2 regions of the Bacillus methanolicus genome follow, and region 1 is predicted to be linked to the other one. Evidence: riboswitches for the same ligand, from Rfam matches in the RefSeq annotation. Region 1 holds a riboswitch; the other holds the start of a gene.
The links. Region 1 has a riboswitch for lysine ahead of C0966_RS15425 (amino acid permease). Riboswitches for the same ligand answer to the same signal wherever they lie in the genome.

Region 1 (7,940 bases):
TCGGTAAAAATGGTTTAAATGGCGGTAATAAGTTTTATTAAACCATCCGTCATCATGAGCCAAGTACACAAATTGATTGCCGAGATGGTTATAAAACGGCGGCTTTAGATGCTGCTTTAGATGGCCAAGGTATAAGAGTTCAGCAATCTCCCTTCCTGACAGCTCGTCAAGGCTTTCCACTTCTGCAAAGTCGATCCAGCAAAAATCTCCGTATCCGTAGACATCGTCTTTTACCAATCTATTCAGCCTCTCCTTGGGAACATATTCTAAAAGCGTATGCATGTTAAAATCACCGTCATCAAAACGATGTTTCAACAATAATAAATTGTTCATTAAATCTGAAAGTGACCGGGCAAACTCAAAAAATTCGATTCCGTACGTAATAACATAACGGTCACTTTCATTTAAATGAACATAGATAAGATCGCGAAACTCTTGATTGTGCTTTTTCACTGGCGAAACCTCCGAGCGTAATGAATAAATATATTTTCCGATAAAATTCTGTTTTTAAATATAAAAAAAGCGGACTGCTGCCAGAAAAAAACGAATCCACCGGAAACACTGTTTATATAAACGATCAATCATCGTATCTAATATTTTAACAAAAATTGAAAAAAATATCTTATCTCATTCATGCAGTTTTCAAAAAACTTATTGTATTCAATGCCAATTATTTTCAAAAAGCGTGTACGGATATGAGCCATTCCTTTTCGAGCTCATAAACTGTAGATAAAGCAATCCATTATTTACTTTATATTATTCTTATACTATCGTTTCCATTAAAAGATAAATTCCTTATAATAACTAGGAAGCAGAAAAACCGGCGGAAGGAGCGTGAAAAGCATGATTAAAAACATGACAGAGGATCAAATTACTCTTCAAATCATCAAATCATTGAAAGAAAACAAGAAGAAAGTATTCGAAGCTATAATGGACGAACTCCAGCCATACGATATTGCTCAGTTATATGAAAATCTGCCGGAGAAGCATAGAACACGTTTTCTTCTTTATTTAAACATCGACCAGCTTGCTGATTTAATAGAAGAATTAAACAGAGAAAAACAAATCGAGGTTTTAAATAAACTTGGAATCGAGAAAACCGGAAAGGTTCTCGATTTAATGGACAATGATGATCTTGCTTCTCTTTTAGATGACCTGTCGCCAGAAAAAATTTCAGGCTTGCTGGCCGGAATGAAACAGGAAGAATCAAAGATTGTCCAGGACATTATGAAATACCCTCCTGAAACAGCTGGACGCTTAATGACAAACCGGTTTGTTTGGATCAGGAATAATTATACAGTAAGAGAAGCCGTAGAAAAACTTAAAGAATTTGCCGAATTTGCGGAAACCATTAACTACTTGTACGTAGTCGACCAGGAACGGAAACTTGTCGGTGTCGTATCTTACCGGGACTTGCTTCTCGCTGAACCTGATGAAATTATCCTCAACATTATGTACGAGCGCGTCATTTCAGTTAATGTTACGACTGACCAGGAAGAAGTTGCAAGGCTCATCGAGCGGTATGATTTTTTGGCCCTGCCTGTTGTAAACGAAGAAAACATATTAATCGGAATTGTTACTGTCGATGATATTATTGACGTTTTTATTAAAGAAGCGAATGAGGATATAGAAAAGCTGTCCGCAACAGGGAAATCAATTGATTTTGAGACGAAATCATTTACTGCAGCTTTTCGCCGCCTCCCATGGCTAATATTGCTTTTGTTTATTGGGCTTGTTTCAGGCAAAATCATTAGCGGCTTTGAAGAAACGCTTCAAAAAGTAGTAGCCCTTGCTTTTTTTATGCCCATGATTGCCGGAATGACCGGAAATACCGGAACACAGTCGCTTGCTGTTGTCGTAAGAGGTTTGATCTCGCACGACATTAATAAAAAAATCATCTTCCGTTTAATTATGCGTGAACTCGGAGTAGGATTTATCATTGGCATGATATGCGGCCTATTAATTTCGCTGATCGCTTTTGTCTGGCAAGGCAATGCGATTTTGGGACTTGTTGTCGGCTGCTCGCTGTTTCTTACTCTTATTATCGGAACGTTGGCCGGAACGATTATCCCATTGATCTTGTATCGATGCAAAGTTGACCCTGCTGTCGCTTCAGGCCCGCTGATTACGACATTGAACGATATCTTCTCGCTTATTACGTATTTTGGACTTGCCTCTATGTTTATCAATCATTTGATGTGAAAACGCAAGCTGCCTCTTGCAATCGTGTGCCACCGAAGCTCATATTGCAGGAGGCAGTTTTTTCACATCTCTGTATATTGTTTTGGAGGGGGCAGATCCTTTGCTTATGAGCAGGCCCCTTTTTTAATTAAGAGGGACAATGACTTCCTTTGTTTCATTTTTAGGAGAGTTAATTAATGTTGAAACTTCATATGTTTCCATCTCTCCGGCATCGTATGGGACAAGAAGGGATTTCAAGTATTCCGTATCTTCAATCGTTCGATCCAGCCAGGCGTCTTGATTTTCCCTCGTTAAAATAACTGGCATACGGTCGTGAACTTTTTCTGTTAACTCGTTGGGCCGAGTTGTGATAATCGTGCATGAATAGATGATTTCATTTCCTTTTTCCCAGCGGTCCCATAATCCCGCAAATGCAAACGGTTCCCTATTTTTTAGGACAAATCTGTATGGCTGCTTCGTTTTTCCGTCTTTTTTCCATTCATAAAAGCCGTCGGCTAAGATTAAACATCTTCGTTTTTTTAGAGAATGTTTAAAGCTAGCTTTTTCATCCACCGTTTCTGCTCTTGCATTGATCAGTTTATAGCCAATCTTTTCATCTTTCGCCCAGAACGGAATCAGACCCCATCGCAGTTGCTTCCCTACCCTTCCTTTATTTCCTTGTATTACGGTTAAAATATTCTGGCTCGGCGCAATATTATATCTTGGGTAAAATTCGCCTTCGTATTCAAACTGAAATTGCATCTGCAACCGATGAATATCCTCCGCCAAAGAAAATCGTCCGCACATACCAATCACCCTCTTCTCTGTTTATCTCTTTTATACCACAATTTCAGTCAAATCATTTTTCTTCTTCATTTATTTTTTTGATATTACAGCTATTCTTTGCATATATTTGCGATTTTTTATAGATAATTGCGATTTTTCAAATATAATTGCGTTAATTTGATTATTTTTGCGATTTTTTCAATATTACCGCGATTATTTTAATATTACTATAAAAAACCTTAAGTAAACGTATTAAGCAGCGCCTGGTTTTTATGGATACTTTTTTCATTGACTTTCTTGGGCTAAGCCTTTATTCTATTTCGTGGTAACTTCATAGATCGTTCCTCATCAGCTCAAGATGAGGTAGAGGTCGCGGTGTTTATTAGTAAATTGCCGGAGAGTCAGAGAAACTCAATGAAGCAATTGAAAGGAACCACCGCCGAAGCGCCATAATTTCTCTGGTTATGGAAGCTGGGGCTGTATCCGAACAGGTGCAGAACTGTCATAGCGGCTGCTATGATGAACTATCCATTTGTCTGATGCGGTTGTATACGGCACACCGGAACACCGACATCCGGTGTGTTTTTTTGTTTTCTTGCCGATCTGACAATTCGCGAATGCAGATAGTTCCCCTATTTTGAGCAAAGAGGACATTGACAACATGAGAGGAGAAGAAATATGGGGAAAAATAATCAATTAGGTTTATGGATCCTTACCGCTCTTGTAGTGGGCAATATGGTAGGTTCAGGTATATTTATGCTGCCTCGGACGTTATCAGAAGCAGCTAGTCCGGCAGGGGTTATTGGCGCCTGGATACTGACAGGTTTTGGAGTTCTCATGACTTCTTTAGTATTTGGAAATTTGGCCTTAAGAAAGCCAAACCTTACAGGCGGACCGCAAATTTACGCAAAAGAATTGTTTAAACCAGGCTCTAAAACATCTATTCTTTCCGGCTTTATGGCTTCATGGGGATACTGGATTGGGAATTTAGCCGGCAACATTGCGATTATTACGACTTTCGCCGGTTACTTGTCAACCTTTTTCCCTGTCCTGACAAATGAGGCAGAGCTGTTCACAATTGGTTCCTTTACTTTAAAAGTAGGCAACGCATTAACGTTTTTAATTTGTACGCTTCTTTTGTGGGGAACGCACTTTATTATTTTAAGAGGGTTAGAAAATGCCGGAAAGCTGAATTTCGCTGCGACATCCGCCAAAGTGCTCGGATTCTTTGTATTCATATTGGTTGGTCTTTTCGCATTCCAAAAAGCAAACATCGTTCCGTTTGTTGCACCGAGAATGGGTGAAAACGGTGAAACAATCGGGCTATTTGGACAAATTAACAATGCTGCCCTTTCAACATTATGGGCATTTGTAGGAGTAGAATCAGCTGTTGTATTTGCATCAAGAGCTAAAAAGCAAATTGATGTAAAACGGGCGACAATTCTTGGATTGTTTATCGCCCTTGCCCTTTATATCGGCATAAGCACACTTGTTATGGGAATGTTAAGCCAGGAAGCGCTGATCAAGTCTGAAAAACCGTTAATTGACGCCATTCAAACCGTTCTCGGACCAATTGGAGGCAAGTTTTTAGCCGGAGTCGGCTTAATCAGCCTTTTTGGATCTACGCTCGGCTGGGTAATGCTAAGTGCCGAAATTCCATACCAAGCAGCAAAACAAGGATTATTTATCCCAGCCTTTTTAAAAGAAAACAAAAACGGGCTTCCGATCTTTTCACTTATTGTCACAAACAGTATTGGCCAGTTGTTTATATTCTCAACGATCTCGAATTCCATTTCAGCAGCGTTTGATTTCGTGATTTACATCGCTACACTTTCATATCTTGTGCCATACTTTATTTCGTCAATCTTCCAGTTGAAGCTCGTAGTAACAGGCAAAACATACACGAACAAAAGAAGCAGAATAGTCGACGCTGTCATTGCTGTTCTCTCGACCATTTATTCAACATTTGTAATCGTTGCCGGAACAGCTGATATTAAAACCTTTACATTCGGAATGCTGCTCTTGGCAAGCGGTATCTTGTTTTATAACCAGCTTAAAAAACAACCTTCAGCATTAAGAAATAAGAATAAAATTCCAGCATAAAACAAATGGAGGCTGTCTCATAAAGGTTTGACCCTTAGGTTTGAGACAGCCTCTTTTTTGTTTCTCCACACTTATTTTCCCATCAATTCCCTTTGTAAATTCCCCCATACAAAAACAAGCTAATCATATAACAATAATAGGGGTGGAATTATGTCAAAAATTTCAAAACCATTACTTACCGTTTCAATTGTTATTCTTTTATTGATTGGATCAATTTTTCTGCTCCAGAATCGGAAAGATACCAATGGCCAATCAAACCTTGACCGATTTAATGCTTCTGCCAATATACAAAATGTTGAACATGGCAAGAATGTTCTTCAAATCAACAGCATTGCAATGGGGGAAACCATTAAAAGCCACTTGAGAAATGACCCTTCCATCTCTCTGATTAAACATAATAAAAAAAATGAAAGCCATTATAATCAAAGAGAAGTAACTGTTAAATTTACGCACCATCCCAGTGATTTGGAAATTGCCAAAATGACAAGTGACATTAAAGGAAATGTCGTTAAATATCTGGATTCGACGATCGTATTTCGATCAAATGAACTTAGCACTTCAGAGCTGATCCAGTATTTTAACAGCCAGCCGGATGTCATATATGCTGAACCGAATTATCTTTACCTGCAAAACAAAATTGATTTTCCAAATGATCTGCTCTATCGTGAGCAATATCAATGGAATTTGCCTGTTATTCAAACTGAAGCCGGCTGGGATGTTACGAGAGGCGACGAAAAGATCATCATTGCGGTTGTGGATACGGGAGTTGATTTGAATCATCCGGATTTGCGCAAGCGGCTGACAAAAGGTTACAATGTGCTGGAAAACAATGATTATCCGGATGATGATAATGGCCATGGCACCCACGTAGCAGGTATTATCGCTTCAGAAACAAATAACCGGGAAGGAGTCGCCGGCATCACCTGGTATAACAAAATCATGCCTATAAAAGCAATGGGAGCTGAAGGATACGGTACGACCTTTGATATAGCAAAAGGGATCATCTGGGCAGCAGACCATGGAGCCGACGTAATAAACTTGAGCTTGGGAAATTATCAGCCCTCTTCACTCATGAAAGAAGCGGTCAAATACGCTTATGAGAAAAATGCTGTCATTATTTCAGCTGCGGGCAATGATAACTCAAGCCAGCCCAGCTTTCCGGCTGCATATCCTGAAGTCCTTGGCGTATCAGCAGTCAGCTACACCGGCCAACGTGCACCTTTCTCGAATTATGGGGATTATATTGATGTATCTGCTCCGGGAGTGCAAATCCCTAGCACATACTTCAACCAGCAGTATGCGGCCTTGTCCGGTACTTCGATGGCATCTCCCCATGTCGCAGGGCTTGCAGGGCTGATCCTGTCTGCAAACCCTGAGTTAACAAACAAGGAAGTTATGGACATCATCAAAAATACTGCCTATGATTTGGGATCCCCGGGAAAGGATATTGATTTCGGCAGCGGATTAATTGATGTAAAAAAAGCACTTCAAGCTGTTAATAGCAAAATAGACGAAGGGGCTGGCCAATAAGGGGCTGGCCCCCTTTGTTAAACTGTTTTTTTAAGCAGTGTTTACAAATACCACATGAATCTCTCTCATAGCCAGTTTTATTGATTCTTCTCCATCCCCTTCTTCTCCCACAATGAGGATTCATCCTGATTTAAATTGAATAAAAATTCCCGTAAACAAAACATTATGAAAACAATTGTGTTTGTCACTCATGATATACAGGAAGCCCTAAAGCTTGGAGACCGGATTTGTGTTATGAAAGACGGAGAAATTGTACAAGTGGGAACGCCGGACGATATTCTTCATCACCCAGCTAATGATTTTGTAAAAGAATTTATTGGAATCCATGAAAATCGATACAATGAAAATATTACGGTTGAAAAAATTGTGCGCGAAATCTATTCAGAAGAGCTTTCCGGCAATTACAGCATAACGATTCCTTCCTCCCTACCTTTAAAAGAATTACTTGAATTGCTGGTTCAACATGATGAAGTGCCAGTAGAAAAAATGGCGAGATCATCGGAACAATAAACAGAAAAATGATAATTCAGCATTTTGCCGAAAGAATCGGAGAAAGAGAGGGAGGAAATGAATAATTTTGCTGAAATTCTAAAAAAAAGACAGTCGCAGCTTATAAGCGCTTTATTTGAACATATTCAAATTTCCTTTTATTGCTCTCTTTTTCGCAGTCATTATAGCCATTCCGCTCGGCATTTTCCTAACAAGAAATAAAAAACTAGCCGAAGGGATGATTGGTATTACAGCCGTGCTGCAAACAATCCCTTCCCTTGCCCTGCTGGGACTTTTAATTCCTTTATTTGGAATCGGAAAAGTGCCTGCCATAATTGCCCTTGTTGTTTATGCATTGCTTCCTATTTTAAGAAATACGTATACAGGCATCAAAGAAGTAGATCCCTCATTAATAGAAGCTGCTAAGGCAATGCGAATGAACGGCAGAAAAAGGTTGCTAAAGGTCGAACTTCCGCTGGCTATGCCTGTTCTAATGGCCGGAATCCGGACTGCCATGGTATTAATCATTGGTACAGCTACCATTGCTGCCCTTATCGGGGCAGGCGGTTTGGGAGACATCATTTTGCTGGGCATTGATCGAAATAACACATCCCTTATCGTGCTTGGGGCTATTCCCGCTGCTCTGTTAGCCATTCTCTTTGATGTTTTGCTGTGAAAGTTCGAACGAATTTCTTTCAAAAAGACTATCACAACGATGGGAGTATTGACAACCGCAGGCATCTTCTTCATGATTCTTCCGTTATTATCGGGAGAAGAAAAGAAAGATATCGTGATCGCAGGGAAGCTTGGTTCAGAGCCTGAAATTTTAATTAATATGTATAAGCTGCTCA
Region 2 (7,940 bases), on a different contig from region 1:
ATTAACAGTGTAGGAGGGAGACGAATGAAAAAATACTTGTTTTTTTGTTTGACATTGATATTCATTATCAATAATATGTACATCAATCATACATTTGCTTATTCATACGGTGATCCGAATGAAGAAAAGCTTGCTGAAGTGTACAAAGAAATGATGCTACAATTAGATAAAAACCCTCCGGATTTTACTTCGGCAAAAGATGTATTTGAAACGGTAAAAAAAGAAGTTGATATGCATATGGGGCCCGAAACGTCAGAAATCATTTTAAAGAACTTAGAAAAGAAAGATAAAAAGAACGTTACTGAGAATATGGAAAAATTGCTTGTTTTAAACATTGCAAGACGATTGGAAAATATAGAAAGAAATTTTTCTGAATATGATACTAGCAAAAAACTTCTGGCTAAGGCCTTTGCTACATACGAAGCTTTATCTCCTATAGTTGAATCTAAAAACACTGAAACGGATAAAAAACTGAAAGCTGAGTTTGATAATGCTTTAAATTCCCTGGGAAATCCTGGCCTTTTTGGAGTGGGGAAAAAGGAATCTGATATTAAGGCCTTTAAAGCAAGCAAGGAAACGATTTTGACCACCCTTCAAAAAGAATTTGATCTAGCCAGCTTGGAAGTTGGCCATTTCACAGAAAGTGAAAATGAAAGTGGAATGAACACCGGGAAGAAGGACTGGACTGATATATCGAATATCCGAAATTGGATTCCGCTTCTCGTAATTGTGGGAATTATTGCAGGAGTCGTTGGTTTTGCGTTTCGCCAAAGAAAAAAATAGGGATACTATTCGTTGACAACATGACGGGGAGGAGAACATACTTTGGAAATACAAGCATTGCTAATAACCTTTCGTGAGGTATTAGAGGCATTACTGATTGTTGGGATTATCACAACCTATTTAAAAAGGATGGATCATCAAAAATACACAAAATATGTCTGGCTTGGTGCAGGATTAGCGGTTCTTGCAAGCGTTGGTGTTGCGATGCTGTTCCAAGTAGTGTTTACCGGTTTTGCCGCCATGGGAAGTGAAATGTACTTAAAAATAGGTATTATGTTAGTGTCTGCTTTATTGCTAACTCAAATGGTGTTTTGGATGGCGAGTCACAGCCGCGATTTAAAAGGCAATATGGAAGGTAAAATGAATCATTTTATCTCAACCGGAAACATTGTAGGCATGGTGTTTCATTCCTTCCTTGTCGTTTTGCGGGAAGGTGTAGAAACAGTCTTTTTCTTTGCGGCGATTACCGGCGGAAATATCGGTGCTGCAATGCAAGGCTGGGGCGCAATTACCGGGGGTGTCATCGCTGCAATTGTTTCATACTTATTTTTTAAAGGAACAATGCGCGTTCCGCTAAAAACATTCTTTAAAGTAACCGGTGTATTCATTATATTAATTGCTGCCGGTTTGATTGTTCAGGCCATTTCCATGATGCAGGATTTGAATATGATTGGAAGCGTTCTTCCGCATGTTTACGATATTACGTGGTTTCTTCCTGAACATCCTATTGATTATCAGCATTACCTTCGCGATCATGGAGTTGCTCCAGTGCTTTCAGGGGATATCGGTATTTTCTTAAAAGCATTATTTGGCTATTCCTCTATGCCGTCCATCGAAGAAATAATCGCATATGTTGGATACTTAGCCGGCATTTACCTTTTAACTTGGTATCGGCAAAAGGATGCCCATGAGAAAAAAGAAAACAAAGAAACGGTAAGTAATGTGAAATTATTAAAACCGCAGGCAAAGTAACAAATATTTTCAAAATGTTGTAGAGGCTGATTCTTAAGAGGAATTTTGTAAAGGTCGATATTCTTCTCCGAATCTTCACTCAAAGCAACCTTGTCATATTCAAATTTTGGCAAGGTTGTTTTCTTTTTGTGAAAGTGCCCCACTATAGAAAATCTTGATTTTTACTTGTTATCATTTTTATGACATCGACATATTTAACGTGATAAGACGGTGAAGAATGTATGAAAAGAAACAATAAATTTGCGAGTAAAACAGATTTATTTACAATATTTATTCAAATCATTAGTTTACTCGCTATTATTTTCATGCTCGGGTTTCAATTGATATATATAAATTCATTTGCTTCTACTTGGGATCAGGTTGATTTTGCTCTCGGATTGGACAGGTACGATATCATGGCGATGCAGCCCCACTTTCCGGGATATCCATATTTTATTCTTGGTGGGAAATTTGTTCATCTTTGGATCGAAAATCCTGCAAAAGCCTTGACTATTTTTAATATCCTTTTTTTCAGCAGTGCCCTTATACCTATTTATTTTTTGGGCAGACAATATCTTACGAGAGAATATAGCTTGATTATGACAGCCATTTTATATACGGGAAGCTATTGTCTCACAATGGTTAATCAGCCAATGTCAGAAGGAGCGGCACTTTCAGCATTATGGTGGTATGTTTTTAGTCTGCAAACTGCCTTGAAAAGCAGGCATCCGCTTGCCGGCGTCCTGCCGATGTTTCTGTTGAGTATTCTTCTTGGCATTCGGTTATCCTATTTTCCATTTTCAATAGGACTATTTTATTTTTTTTATAGAAAATGGAAAGAAAAACATATTTCAATGAAACAAATTTTTGTTAATACCATCATTGCCTTTTTATTTCAGTTTGTTTGGGTTTTAGCTATAGCTATTTCGGAGGGCGGCATAAAACCATTTATAAAGCTGGCCCTTGCCTTTACAAGCGGGCATTTTCAAAGCTGGGGAGGGGCTGTTACGGCGGTTGATCTAAATTTTGTTGAACGCTTGAGAATTTTCATTTTCGAGAACATTTTTTGGACAGGAATCCTTTCACGTTCTATAATACTGTTGGTTTTCTATTTCTTACTTGCGATTCTTTTTTTGTTTAGCTTTAAATGGAACAATGTTAAGCAAAATATTCAGTTCAAGCTTCTTTTTATATTGGGCTTTTGTTATTTTTTATGGGCTCTCTTTGCTCAAAACATTGATAAACCGAGACATATTCTCCCGTTAGCAATGTTAATTCTTTTTTATATATTTATCGTTGTACTGGCAAAGAGAAACCATATGCCAGTTGTACTCCTTTGTATTTTTATTTTATGCTTGCAATGCTTCAATGCAGCATCACTTATAAAAGAACAGGCAACTCACAAGCCTGCAATATACAAGACGGCAGAGTTTTTGAATCATTATAAAAATCCATTTATCGTTTATACTTGGGAGGAAACAAGGGTATTTGACTATTTAAATGTTCCCTTTTCTCATAAACGTGTTCAAACTTACAATATATTTGTGCATGATGCCGGATATTATTCCGATAAAGAAATATTACTTACAGATAAGGTTGTCCAAGGTTTTAAACAGCAAGGTGTCGATGTTGAAAACAATATTGTGAAAGTACAACATTTTCAATCAAATGAATTATTTGATCCGGTTTATAACGAGATTACGTTATATAAATGGAAACATACATCAGGGGGTGAACATGATGAATGAAACAATAAAGAATAAACTTGCACTTTTGCCGGATCAGCCCGGCTGTTATTTAATGAAAGACCGGCAAGGAACGATTATTTACGTCGGCAAGGCAAAAGTGCTGAAAAATCGGGTCCGCTCCTATTTTACCGGTTCCCATGACGGCAAAACACTTCGGCTTGTAAATGAAATTGAAGACTTTGAATACATCGTTACATCTTCAGATATTGAAGCTCTAATCCTTGAGATGAATCTAATTAAAAAACACGATCCAAAGTATAATGTCATGCTGAAGGATGATAAAAGCTACCCGTTTATCAAATTAACCGGCGAGCGGCATCCAAGGCTTATCACGACAAGAAAAGTAACGAAAGATAAAGGAAAGTACTTTGGACCTTATCCTAACGTTCAAGCCGCGAATGAAACAAAAAAACTGCTTGACCGGATTTATCCGCTGCGAAAGTGCTCTACCCTTCCTGACAGGGTTTGTTTGTATTATCATATGGGACAATGTCTTGCCCCTTGTGTAAAAGAAGTTGATGAAGAAGAATACAAAACAATTACCGATGAAATTACCCGATTCTTAAATGGCGGCTATAAAGAGATCAAACAGGAATTGGCTGAAAAAATGACTGCAGCGGCCGAAGAGCTTGATTTTGAGCGGGCGAAAGAATACCGCGACAAAATTGCGCATATTGAAACGACAATGGAAAAACAAAAAATGACGATGACCGATTTCACCGACCGGGACGTATTTGGATATGCCGTAGAAAAAGGCTGGATGTGCGTTCAAGTATTTTTTATTAGGCAGGGAAAATTGATCGAACGGGATGTTTCGTTGTTCCCGCTCTACAAAGAACCTGAGGAAGAAATTCTTACATTTATGGGGCAATTTTATACGAAACCAAATCATTTTAAACCAAAAGAAATACTAGCTCCAGACACAGTAGATGCGGACATGGCGGAAAAGCTACTGGAAGTAAAAGTCATAAGGCCGAAGCGGGGCCAAAAGAAAGAGCTTGTAAGATTGGCTGAGAAAAATGCGAAGATTGCCTTGCAGGAAAAGTTCTCGCTCATTGAACGGGATGAAGAGAGAACAATAAAAGCAGTTGAAAATTTAGGCAGTCAGCTTGGAATTTATACACCTCGCCGGATTGAAGCTTTCGATAATTCGAACATTCAGGGAACAAGTCCTGTTTCTGCTATGGTTGTCTTTATTGACGGCAAACCTGAGAAAAAAGAATATCGAAAGTATAAAATTAAATCTGTACAAGGACCTGATGATTATGAGTCAATGAGGGAAGTTGTCCGAAGAAGATATACAAGAGTATTGAAAGAAAATCTTCCTTTGCCGGATTTGATTATTATCGATGGCGGGAAAGGCCATGTTGAAGCTGTCAGGGACGTGCTTGAGAATGAACTTGGCTTAGAAATGCCAATTGCCGGACTAGCAAAAGATGAAAAACATCAAACATCGCAACTATTATTTGGAGATCCACTTGCTGTTGTTCCACTAAAACGGAACAGCCAGGAATTTTATTTGCTGCAGCGGATCCAAGACGAAGTTCACCGGTTTGCGATTACATTTCACCGCCAATTGCGGGGAAAAAGTGCTTTTCAATCGTTATTGGACGACATTCCGGGTATTGGTGAGAAACGGAAGAAGCTGCTTCTCAAACATTTTGGTTCCGTAAAAAAAATGAAAGAAGCAACAATGGAGGACTTTACTTCCGCCGGAATTCCGTCAAATGTCGCAAAAGAATTGATGAAAAAATTGCAGGAATGACATTGTCATAAATTGGGGCGTATGTTATACTGAAAAAAATTTTATAGTTTAATCACTTTAGAGCATTAAAGTGAAGATAGAGGTGCGAACTTCATCAGTAAAAGCTTAGAGAAGAATGGGCTTCAATGAAAAGCTTTGAAAGGGAATGTTCGCCGAAGTGAAGAAAAACTCATTTTTTTCTTTGCTGGTCCTGCATTTAAGAGATGCCGGATTGTCAGGGCGTTGCCGCCTTGGAGAGCTATCTCACTGTGTCTGCGTATTTTTTCTTACGTTTTTCACAGCAATGAGGTAGCTATCTCATTGCTGTTTTTATTTTATTAATTTAAAAACAGCTTCATAGTGAAAACTAATTATTTATAGAATGGCGGCACTCCTTTAATGAACTTTATAGAAAGAAGGGGAAAAAATTGGGATTAATTGTCCAAAAGTTTGGAGGAACATCTGTTGGCTCCGCTCGGCGCATCTTAAACGTTGCCAATCGGGTAATTGAAGAAAAAATGAACGGAAATGACGTTGTTGTGGTTGTTTCGGCAATGGGGAAAACAACAGATGAGCTTGTCAATTTAGCAAAACAAATTTCTGCACATCCAGCAAAGCGCGAAATGGATATGCTTCTTACAACCGGAGAGCAGGTGACGATTTCGCTTTTGGCTATGGCATTGAAAGAAAAAGGCTATGAAGCCATTTCCTTCACTGGATGGCAGGCAGGCATCAAAACTGAGCCTGTTTTCGGGAATGCAAGAATAACCAATATCGAAACCGAAAAAATTCAAAAACAGCTAAATGAAGGAAAAATCGTCGTCGTAGCCGGCTTCCAAGGTATTGATGAGCAAGGAGAAATTACGACTCTTGGCAGAGGTGGATCCGATACGACAGCCGTAGCACTCGCTGCAGCTCTGAAAGCCGATAAATGTGACATTTACACCGATGTTACAGGGGTTTTTACAACCGATCCGCGCTATGTAAAGTCTGCTCGGAAACTTTCTTCTGTTTCTTATGATGAAATGCTTGAACTTGCGAATCTTGGGGCAGGCGTCCTTCATCCGAGAGCAGTAGAATTTGCCAAAAATTACGGGGTTCCTTTGGAGGTGCGCTCCAGTATGGAACGAGAAGCAGGAACGATCATTGAGGAGGAAGTAACAATGGAACAAAATCTTGTTGTCCGGGGAGTAGCATTTGAAGACGAAATCACACGAGTAACAGTTTTAGGATTGCCAAACTCGTTAACGAGTTTATCCACTATTTTTACAACACTTGCTCAACATCACATTAATGTTGATATCATTATCCAAAGTGTAACTGAAGCTGAAACAACAAATTTATCTTTTTCGATTAAGAGTGGCGATTTAGAAGAAACAATGGCCGTCCTCGAAAACAATAAGAAATTGCTTAACTACAAAGGGATTGAATCAGAAACGGGATTAGCAAAAGTTTCAATTGTCGGTTCAGGAATGATCTCTAACCCCGGAGTCGCTGCTAAAATGTTTGAAGTGCTTGCTTCAAATGGAATACAAGTAAAAATGGTGAGTACATCAGAAATTAAAGTATCGACAGTGATTGAAGAAAGCCAGATGGTCAAGGCAGCAGAAGCAATTCATCAAGCATTTGAATTGTCGGGATCGGCTGTTAAATCGTAACGCAGATCTTCAAAAAGAAATACAAAAGGGCTGACACTCAAACAAAGGGTCAGACCCTTTATTAATAAAATCATGGCTTTACGATGTCTTTCTTATCCCACTTAACCGTAAATTGCACCTTTGATCCCTTTTTATGCGGGTGTTCGAACGCTTCAGCAATCACTTGTTTTTGCTGTTCGATTTGCTGGGCGATAAAACCGGCTTCAAGCTGAAAAGAAATATCTTTTTTTGACTGCAGTCTTTGAGAAATTATGCCGCCTGTTAATTCTACTTCAAGTTCGTTATTGGATTCATTTGTAATAATCAAGGTTCCCCAGCTTGCTTTCTGAAAAAAAACACGCATTTCATCGAAATTTTCTAACGGAAATTGCCTTGCTAATCGTTTTCCGGCCCAATACAAAATATCGGATGCATCTTTTCCAAGCAGCTCAGGCAGAAGAATGTCACGTATTAATTCATAGCCGAAAGCAGAAACAACAGGAGAATCTGCGTCCTCTTCTTTTATTGTCGCTAATAATTCACTCAATGCTCTTCCCCTCTTTCTATGAATATATTATATACAATTTACCCGCAAAATTAGCATATATTTATTGAAAAAGAGAGGAAGTCAAAAAGAATTTTTTGTTATTTTAATATAATAGAATTATCAGATTTTAATTTGGAATAAAAGCTTTTGTTTATATTATTCTCAATATCAACATATTTCAAAAAAATTTTATGGATTTTTGTATCCGTTTTCTTGACGCTCTTTGTCGATGAGAGTAAAATGAACATGTCACATAAATGTAAAAAATATTTATACAATGATGATAAGGTTGCGTTCCGATAGTGGTGAGCGGAGAGAGAACCTGAACATCAGTCAAAAACCAAGGAGGATAAGTTCGTGGCAGGAAATCGAGAATTTTTTAACCGCAGGCTGCATTCATTGCTCGGGGTAATTCCGGTAGGGCTGTTCCTTACGCAACATCTTGTAGTAAACCATTTTGCTACTGGAGGAGAAGAATCTTTTAACAGAGCTGCTCATTTTATGGAGAGTCTGCCATTCCGTCTTTTCCT

Region 2: another riboswitch for lysine. It lies ahead of C0966_RS10760 (aspartate kinase); the one in region 1 lies ahead of C0966_RS15425 (amino acid permease).

Annotation. Positions count from the first base shown of each region.
Region 1 is NZ_PNFF01000002.1:751,161-759,100, reverse strand. It holds gene C0966_RS15440 (hypothetical protein) at 1-453, opposite strand, end outside; gene mgtE (magnesium transporter) at 844-2,202, shown strand; gene C0966_RS15430 (SOS response-associated peptidase) at 2,326-2,988, opposite strand; lysine riboswitch at 3,324-3,502, shown strand; gene C0966_RS15425 (amino acid permease) at 3,646-5,070, shown strand; gene C0966_RS15420 (S8 family peptidase) at 5,221-6,600, shown strand; gene C0966_RS15415 (hypothetical protein) at 6,736-7,110, shown strand; partial or broken gene C0966_RS15410 (ABC transporter permease/substrate-binding protein) at 7,168-7,940, shown strand, end outside.
Region 2 is NZ_PNFF01000001.1:2,140,647-2,148,586, reverse strand. It holds gene C0966_RS10785 (glycosyltransferase family 2 protein) at 1-5, shown strand, start outside; gene C0966_RS10780 (hypothetical protein) at 25-783, shown strand; gene C0966_RS10775 (FTR1 family iron permease) at 826-1,755, shown strand; gene C0966_RS10770 (hypothetical protein) at 2,589-3,482, shown strand; gene uvrC (excinuclease ABC subunit UvrC) at 3,475-5,247, shown strand; lysine riboswitch at 5,317-5,496, shown strand; gene C0966_RS10760 (aspartate kinase) at 5,655-6,884, shown strand; gene C0966_RS10755 (YslB family protein) at 6,955-7,410, opposite strand; gene C0966_RS10750 (succinate dehydrogenase cytochrome b558 subunit) at 7,768-7,940, shown strand, end outside.